Regions from separate parts of the Pseudomonas sp. PGPR N4 genome, predicted to be linked through region 2. Evidence: predicted binding sites of a transcription regulator. Region 2 holds the regulator's gene; the other holds the start of a gene.
The links. Region 2 encodes FliA, which starts transcription of late flagellar genes. Its sites were predicted from a motif close to CTAAAGTTTNNNNNNNNNNNGCCGNTAA; they were not measured.
Positions count from the first base shown of each region.

Region 1 (4,349 bases), on a different contig from region 2:
CACGGTGCCCACACAGGAGGTGCCATTAAGCCACCACCGCTAATATTTGTACAAATATTTATTGTTGTACAAGTATGAGAACTTAAGTGCCCCGTTCGCGGTCAGGCTCACTTCCAGCCCAGCAGCCACCGGGTGGAGTCGCGCAGTTCCTGCCAGTCGAACACTTCACTGCGCCCGGTCAGCACCGCCTGCAGCTCGACTTGCAGCGGCGTGCCTTCGTCATCACACAGCAATTGTGTGACGATGAAGTGCTTCTCGCGGTTTTGCGGCGCGCGTGCTGTCCATTTCGACAGCGCCAGTTTGCGGGGGTTGAACCTGTTCATAAGAGCTCCATGCGCGGTGGCTGCTGATATCTTTGCGTCTAGGCTATAGACTTATACACGCATTGCGGATTGTACAAGAATCGCCATTTTGTCACAGGGAGCTCCCACATGACCGACGCTACCCGTACTACCTCGATCACCTTGCAGCAGTTGCGCAGTCTTGCTGATGCGGATTCAGTCGACGAGCTTGAGCTGCTGTCCCTGGAGGGCGGCATTTACCTGCTCAGGGTGCGTACCGCAACAGGCCTGCAGACTTTGGCCGGTGAGGGCGGCAGGCCGATGCACCTGCGCTCGTCGACGCACTTGCGCAGTTTGCTCGCGGGCTTCCCGGCAATGCGCTGTGTGCTCGTCCAGCATGTAGTCCACGATGAGATGTGCGGCCAGCGCGAAGGCCAGATCGAGCCATTGCGCCTGCCATTGTCACTGGAGCAGACGTGGTAGCCGCAAGTACTCCGCGACTGGGCCTGATACTCGGTGACCAGCTGTCATTCGACCTGAGTTCGATCCAGGCACTGGACCCGCAGCGTGACATCCTGCTGCTGGCTGAAGTGCAGGACGAGGCGAGCTACGTGCCGCATCATCCGCAAAAAATAATCATGATTTTCAGTGCGATGCGACACTTTGCTAAAGCTTTACGTGAGCATGGTTGGCAAGTGATTTATGTTGAACTCGATGCTTCCAGCAATACCCATAGCCTGCCCGGCGAAGTCCAACGCTGGCAGGCCGAGCTTGGTGCAAGCGAAGTGCACTTCACCGAATGCGGCGAGTGGCGCCTTGAGCAAGCGTTACGCAGTTGCCCGGTGGCTCAGGTGTGGCACCCTGACCGGCGCTTTCTCTGCTCGCGCCAGGCCTTCGCCGGCTGGGCGGCAGGCCGCGAGCAGCTGCGGATGGAGCAATTCTATCGGTCGATGCGCAAGCGCTGCCGGCTGCTGCTCGAAGACGATGGCAGCCCGCTGGGCGGCGCCTGGAACTTTGACCGCGACAACCGCAAGAGCCTGCCACGCACTCTGCGCGGGGCGTTCCCGGCGCGGTTCAGCCAAGACGCGATCACCCAAGCGGTGGTGGCGCTGGTGCGCGAGCGCTTTGCCAGCCACTACGGCAAGGTCGACGGCTTCGACTACCCAGTCGATCATGCCCAGGCGCAGGGGCTCTGGCAGCACTTTCTCGACTTCGGCCTGGCCGCCTTCGGTGATTATCAGGACGCCATGGCTGAAGGTGAGCCGTTTCTGTTCCATTCACGCATCAGCGCGGCGCTGAACATCGGCCTGCTGGATTTGCGCCAGCTGTGCAGCGATGTCGAAACCGCTTACCGCCAGGGCCGCGTGCCGCTGAACGCGGCCGAAGGCTACATCCGCCAACTGATCGGCTGGCGCGAGTACGTGCATGGCATCTATTGGCTGCGCATGCCGGAGTACGCCGAGCTCAATACCTTTGGCAACCAGCGTCCGCTGCCCGAGTTCTATTGGACCGGTAACACCGGCATGCGCTGCATGGCTCAGGCGATCGGGCAGACCCTCGAGCTGGGCTACGCACACCATATTCAACGGCTGATGATCACCGGCAACTTTGCCTTGCTCGCCGGCATCGCCCCGGCGCAGATCTGCGAGTGGTACCTGGCGGTATATCTGGACGCCTTCGAGTGGGTCGAGTTGCCCAACACGCTGGGCATGGTCATGCATGCCGACGGCGGCTACCTGGGCTCCAAACCCTATTGCGCCAGCGGCCGCTATATCCAGCGGATGTCCGACCACTGTGGCAACTGCGTTTATCAGGTCGAGCAGTCGCTGGGCGAGCAGGCTTGTCCGTTCAACTCGCTGTATTGGCACTTCCTCATGCGCCATGAACAGCAACTGGCGCTCAACCCGCGGCTGGCGCAGGTCTATCGCGGCCTGGCCGGGATGGACCCGCAACGCCGAGAAGCGCTTTGGCAGCGTGCTGAGACGCTGCTGGCCAGGCTCGACGCAGGAGAAACGCTTTGAAAAAAGCCCATCTGCCGCAAAAGGTCTGCCCGGTCTGCGGCTTGCCGTTCAGCTGGCGCAAGCGCTGGGAGCGGTGCTGGGATGAGGTGAAATATTGCTCTGAGCGCTGCCGCCGAGCGCGGCGCAGTGCCCCGGGCGAGGACACTCAGGCGGATTGCTGAGCGCCACGCTGGAACTGTTCGATTATCGAGCATGATCCGCTTTTGAGCGCTCAATTTTGGCTAAAAGGCGCCGAACGTAATGGGTAGTGCAGCTCACCCTTCGCATTCGGAAGTCTAGCCATGTCCTTGCGCCACTTGAATATTGCCACTCGCTCTTACTTGAGTTTCAGCCTGATCGCCGCACTGGTGGTGATCCTCGGCGTGTTTTCCATCAACAAGATCTCCACCATGCGCGAAGCGGTGGTGTACACCGAACAGGTGACCAACGTCGGCACGCGCTACCTTGGCGAAGTGCGCAGCCACATGCTGGGGCTGCGTATCATCACCATGCGCATGGCCATCGCCCGTCAGCCTGCACAACTGGCGCCCACCCTGGCGCGCCTGGAGGAGCTCAAAGGCCTGCTGGACAAGGGTCTGCAGGGCTACAGCGCGGTGATGCCGGCGCAGGCCAAGCCGGTGTTTGCCGAGATGCAGCAATTGATCAGCCAATATCGGGTACTGCTCGACCAGTACAAGGTCTTGTCCGATCAGAATCGGCTGGAGCCGATGCAGGGCATGCTCAGCGGCACCATGCAGGATATCTCCACCCGCACCGGAGAGCTGTATGACAGCCTGGTCAAGCTCAGCAGCGAGGCGGCCGCCGCACATACCGCCGAGGCCCGCGAGGACTATCAGCGCGCCTTGTGGCTGACTGCGAGCGTGGTCGGCCTAGTACTGCTCCTGACAATCAGCCTGGCCTGGCTGCTCACCCGCAGCATTGTCAGCCCGCTACGTGCGGCGATTGCCGTGGCCCAGGACATCGCCGCCGGTGACCTGTCGCAGGCGGTGGTGGCTAGCGGCAACGATGAAGCCAGCCAGTTGATGCGTGCACTGGCGGCCATGCAGGCCAGCCTCAAGGATGCGCTGCGCTTGATCGGTGACTCGTCCCAGCAACTGGCAGCAGCCAGTGAACAGATGTCGGCGATCACTCGGCAGACCTCCACTGACCTCAGCCGGCAAACCGACGAGATCCAGCAAGCCGCTACGGCAGTTACCGAGATGAGCGTGGCGGTGGAAGAGGTGGCGCGCAACACCGTCAGCACCTCGAGCATTTCACGCGAGTCCGAAGAAGCGGCCCAGCGCGGGCGCGAGCGGGTAGCCGAAGCCATTCGCTCGATTGGCAAGATGCGCCATGACGTGCAGGAGGCCTCGGCGCAGATCGAGGCGTTGTCGGTGCAGTCGCAGGAGGTGGGCAAGGTGCTGGATGTGATCGGTGCGATTGCCGGGCAAACCAATCTGCTGGCGCTCAATGCGGCCATCGAAGCCGCACGGGCCGGTGAGGCTGGCCGAGGCTTTGCGGTCGTAGCCGATGAAGTCAGAGCGCTCGCGGCGCGTACCCAAAGCTCGACGCTGGAGATCGAGGAAATGGTCAATGCCATCCGCACCGGCACCGCGCGGGTGGTCGACTCGATGCTCAGCAACAGTCAGCAGGTTGCGCATACCCTCGAAGTGGCGCAGTTGGCCGGCGAGGCGCTGGATGAGATCACCAACGGCGCCTCGACCATCCACGAGCGCAACCTGGTAGTGGCCAGCGCCACCGAAGAGCAGGCGCAAGTCGCGCGCGAGGTTGATCGCAACCTGCTGAACATCCGCGATCTGGCCCTGCAGACCTCGGAAGGCGCCGACCAGATCAGCGCAGCCAGCCAGGAACTGGCCAACCTGTCGATTGGTTTGAACGGGATGATGAAACGCTTTCAGCTGTGAAACACTCCAGCCATTAAAATAAACCGCCCTCAGGCCAGCATTACATCGTTTTTCAGCGCTGCTGGCCTTCCCTATAGTCCTCGCATACCCAAACGGAGCACCAACGTGCTCCCTTGATGCGAGACTGGCTATGAACAACAAGA
Region 1 covers NZ_JCAUKV010000001.1:564,622-568,970, forward strand. Annotated here, with positions in the region: gene AC58X1_RS02510 (TIGR02450 family Trp-rich protein) at 108-323, opposite strand; gene AC58X1_RS02515 (DUF6482 family protein) at 459-764, shown strand; gene AC58X1_RS02520 (cryptochrome/photolyase family protein) at 758-2,302, shown strand; gene AC58X1_RS02525 (DUF2256 domain-containing protein) at 2,299-2,463, shown strand; gene AC58X1_RS02530 (methyl-accepting chemotaxis protein) at 2,584-4,206, shown strand; gene AC58X1_RS02535 (cystathionine gamma-synthase family protein) at 4,337-4,349, shown strand, end outside.
Region 1: the regulator FliA is predicted to act here: its motif matches at 2,513-2,540, upstream of AC58X1_RS02530 (methyl-accepting chemotaxis protein).

Region 2 (4,349 bases):
GACCAATTGCTCGGACAACAACTCAAGAATTTCCCCGGCTTCTACCAGGAAATCCTGAAGGATTTCTTCATCGGCGCCGAAGCTCATTAAACGTGCTCCCTAAAAACCAAGGCTGGACAGCAGATCGTCGACATCGTCCTGACCGGACACAACGTCTTCACGCTTATCGGCATGAATCTGCGGACCTTCACCCCGAGTCGGATGTTTTTCTTGATCTTTTTCAGCACGCAACTGATCGTGGTCATGTTCGATACCGGCAAAGCGGTCGACTTGACTGGCCATCAGCACGAGCTTGAGCAGATTGCTTTCGACTTCGGTGACCAACGCGGTGACGCGTTTGATCACCTGGCCGGTCAGGTCCTGATAGTCCTGAGCCAGCAAGATGTCATTGAGGTGCCCGGACACCTTGCGGTTGCCCTCGGCACTGTGCGTCAGGAAACTGTCGACTCGTTTGACCAGATCGCGAAACTCCGGCGCGGCCACTTCACGGCGCATGAAGCGCTGCCAGTCAGTGCTCAGCGCCTGGGCCTCACCGGCCAGGTCGTTGAGTACCGGGGTGCTCGCTTCGACCAGGTCCATGGTGCGGTTGGCGGCACCCTCGGTCAGCTTGACCACGTAGGACAAACGCTCGGTGGCATCGGTGATCTGCGAGACTTCCTCGGCCTGCGGCATTGCCGGGTCGATCTGGAAACTGACGATCGCACTGTGCAGCTCGCGGGTCAGTTTGCCGACTTCCTGGTACAGGCCACGGTCGCGTGTCTGGTTGAGCTGATGAATCAGCTGCACCGCATCGCCAAACCGGCCGCGCTCAAGGCTCTCGACCAGTTCCTGAGCGTGCTTCTTCAGGGTGTTTTCAAACTCACCCAAAGAGTTGTTGTTAGAGTCCATGGCGCCCCCTGGCGTGATTTAGCTATTCACGCGTTCGAAGATCTTTTCGATCTTCTCTTTGAGCACCTGGGCGGTGAACGGCTTGACCACGTAACCATTGACGCCGGCCTGGGCCGCTTCGATGATCTGATCACGCTTGGCTTCGGCAGTTACCATCAGCACCGGCAGATGCTTGAGACGCTCATCGGCACGCACTTTGCGCAGCAGGTCGATGCCGGACATGCCGGGCATGTTCCAGTCGGTGACGAGGAAGTCAAAGTGGCCGCTTTCGAGCATCGGCATGGCGGTCAGGCCATCGTCGGCTTCCTGGGTATTGGTGAAGCCCAGATCACGCAAGAGGTTCTTGATGATCCGCCGCATCGTCGAAAAGTCGTCAACGATGAGGATTTTCATGTCTTTGTTCAATTAGACCTCCAAGCAGTCTTAAACGCGCTCGGCCCCGAGCGCGCATTCAATCAATTCGGTACACCGTCAAAACGACTGCAGCGACCCCGGTTTCAACGCGCTCGCCATTCACCCAGCCGGCTGCGCAGACGTGCCGCGCATTGGCTGTGCAGCTGGCTGACACGCGACTCGCTGACCCCCAGCACCTCACCGATTTCTTTGAGGTTGAGCTCTTCGTCGTAGTACAGCGCCAGCACCAACCGCTCGCGTTCCGGCAGGTTGGCGATCGCATCGGTCAACGCCGTCTGGAAGCGTTCTTCTTCCAGATCACGCGACGGTTCGACCTGCGCACTGGCGCCATCCTCGTGCAGACCTTCATGTTCGCCGTCCTGCAACAGGTCGTCAAAACTGAACAGTCGGCTGCCCAGGGTATCGTTCAGAATCCCGTAATAATCATCGAGACCTAATTGGAGTTCGGCAGCAACCTCGTGATCTTTAGCGTCGCGACCGGTTCTTGCTTCAACAGCGCGCATCGCGTCGCTGACCATACGGGTATTGCGGTGCACCGAACGTGGCGCCCAGTCACCCTTGCGGACCTCGTCGAGCATGGCGCCACGGATGCGGATACCGGCGTAGGTTTCAAAGCTGGCGCCCTTGCTGGCATCGTATTTGTTGGACACTTCGAGCAGGCCGATCATGCCGGCCTGGATCAGGTCCTCGACCTGCACGTTGGCCGGCAAGCGCGCCAGCAGGTGGTATGCGATGCGCTTGACCAGCGGCGCGTAACGCTCGACCAACTCGTACTGGGCGTCCTTGGAAGCCTTGCTGTACATCTGAAAACCGCTTGCACTCATAGCACTGGTCCCGCACTGGTGGGCTGCACCAGGCGCTCGACGAAGAACTCCAGATGCCCACGAGGGTTGGCAGGCAGCGGCCAGCTATCGACCTTCTGCGCGATGGCCTTGAACGCCAGCGCACACTTGGAGCGAGGGAAGGCTTCGTAAACTGCACGCTGCTTCTGCACCGCCTTGCGCACGCATTCGTCGTACGGCACGGCGCCGACGTATTGTAGGGCGACGTCAAGGAAGCGGTCCGTGACCTTGGTCAACTTGGCGAACAGGTTGCGCCCTTCCTGCGGGCTCTGGGCCATGTTGGCAAGGACGCGGAAACGGTTCATGCCATAGTCGCGATTGAGCAGTTTGATCAGCGCGTAGGCGTCGGTGATCGAGGTCGGCTCGTCGCACACCACCAGCAGCACTTCCTGCGCGGCGCGGACAAAGCTCACCACCGAATCGCCGATACCGGCAGCGGTGTCGATGACCAGCACGTCGAGGTTGTCGCCAATCTCGCTGAAGGCCTGGATCAGCCCGGCGTGTTGCGCCGGCTGCAGATGGACCATGCTCTGGGTGCCCGAGGCGGCCGGCACGATGCGTACCCCGCCAGGCCCCTGCAAGAGCACGTCGCGCAACTCGCAGCGGCCTTCGATGACGTCGGCCAGGGTGTGCTTGGGCGTCAGCCCCAGCAGCACGTCGACGTTGGCCAGACCCAGATCGGCGTCCAGCAACATGACCCGGCGGCCGAGTTCGGCCAACGCCAGGGACAGGTTGACTGAAACGTTGGTCTTGCCGACGCCACCTTTGCCACCGGTCACGGCGATAACCTGTACGGGATGCATGCTACCCATATTTGTTCTTTACCTTGTCGCGCTTGAACCGAGGCCACATGGAGGGCTGTGATTAAAGCCCTTGCTGTAGGTACTTTGCATTGTGTTCATCTTCAACCCACGCGTTTGCCGGAGTTGTGGTACAGATCAGCGAACATATCGGCCATGGCCTCTTCGCTGGGGTCTTCCTGCATTTGCACGCTGACGGCGCGGCTGACCAGTTGGTGCTTGCGCGGCAGGTGCAGGTCGTCAGGAATACGCGGGCCGTCGGTAAGATAGGCCACGGGCAGTTCATGACTGATCGCCAGGCTCAGTACTTCACCGAGACAAGCGGTTTCATCAAGCTTGGTCAGGATGCAGCCAGCCAGGCCACAGCGCTTGTAGCTGTGATAGGCGGCGGTCAGCACCTGTTTCTGGCTGGTGGTTGCCAGGACCAGATAATTCTTCGAAGCGATACCACGCCCGGCGAGCGTCTCCAGCTGCATGCGCAGGGCCGGATCACTGGCCTGCAGGCCGGCGGTATCGATCAGCACCACACGCTTGCGCAGCAGCGGCTCCAGGGCCTGAGCGAGGGACTCGCCCGGGTCGACGTAGGTCACCGACACGTTGAGGATGCGGCCCAGGGTCTTGAGTTGCTCCTGAGCGCCGATACGGAAGCTGTCCATGCTCACCAGCGCCAGGTTCTGCGCGCCGTACTTGAGCACATAACGCGCTGCCAGCTTGGCCAGGGTGGTGGTCTTGCCCATGCCGGCCGGGCCAACCATGGCAATTACTCCGCCCTCCTCGATCGGTTCGATCTCGGGTACATCGATCATTCGCGCCAGGTGCGCGAGGATCATCCGCCAGGCTTGCCGCGGCTCGTCGATTTCGCCGGTCAGGTCGAGCAGTTCACGGGCCAGCGCACCGGTCAGGCCAACACGCTGCAGGCGCCGCCAGAGGTTGGCCTGCAGCGGTTTGCTGCCCTGCAACTGGCTCCAGGCAAGCGAGCCGAGCTGTACTTCGAGCAGTTCACGCAGGCCGGACAGCTCCGAGCGCATGGCATCGAACAGGCGCGGATCAACCGGCGCCACTGCCGGCGCAGCCGGGGCGGCGGGCTGCTCGACGTGCGGCTCGACCAAGGGCTCGGAAGCGGTCAGCGAGAGGCCGGCAAACAACTGACGGTTGCCGTCATCGGCATCGCTGCGGCTGCTCAGTTCGGCCTGGGCGGTAGCGATGCGCGACTGGGTCTTGCGCAGCTCGTCTTCAAGCTCAGGGTTGGGCACCCGCGGCGCCAGCGCCGACAGCTTGTAGTCCAGTGCAGCGGTCAGCTCAACGCCGCCGGCGATGCGCCGGTTACCGATGATAGCGGCATCGGAGCCAAGCTCATCGCGGACCAGCTTCATGGCCTGACGCATATCTGCGGCGAAAAAACGCT
Region 2 covers NZ_JCAUKV010000006.1:248,026-252,374, forward strand. Annotated here, with positions in the region: gene AC58X1_RS21245 (chemotaxis protein CheA) at 1-87, opposite strand, end outside; gene AC58X1_RS21250 (protein phosphatase CheZ) at 100-888, opposite strand; gene AC58X1_RS21255 (chemotaxis response regulator CheY) at 907-1,281, opposite strand; gene fliA (RNA polymerase sigma factor FliA) at 1,386-2,126, opposite strand; gene fleN (flagellar synthesis regulator FleN) at 2,123-2,956, opposite strand; gene flhF (flagellar biosynthesis GTPase FlhF) at 3,049-4,349, opposite strand, start outside.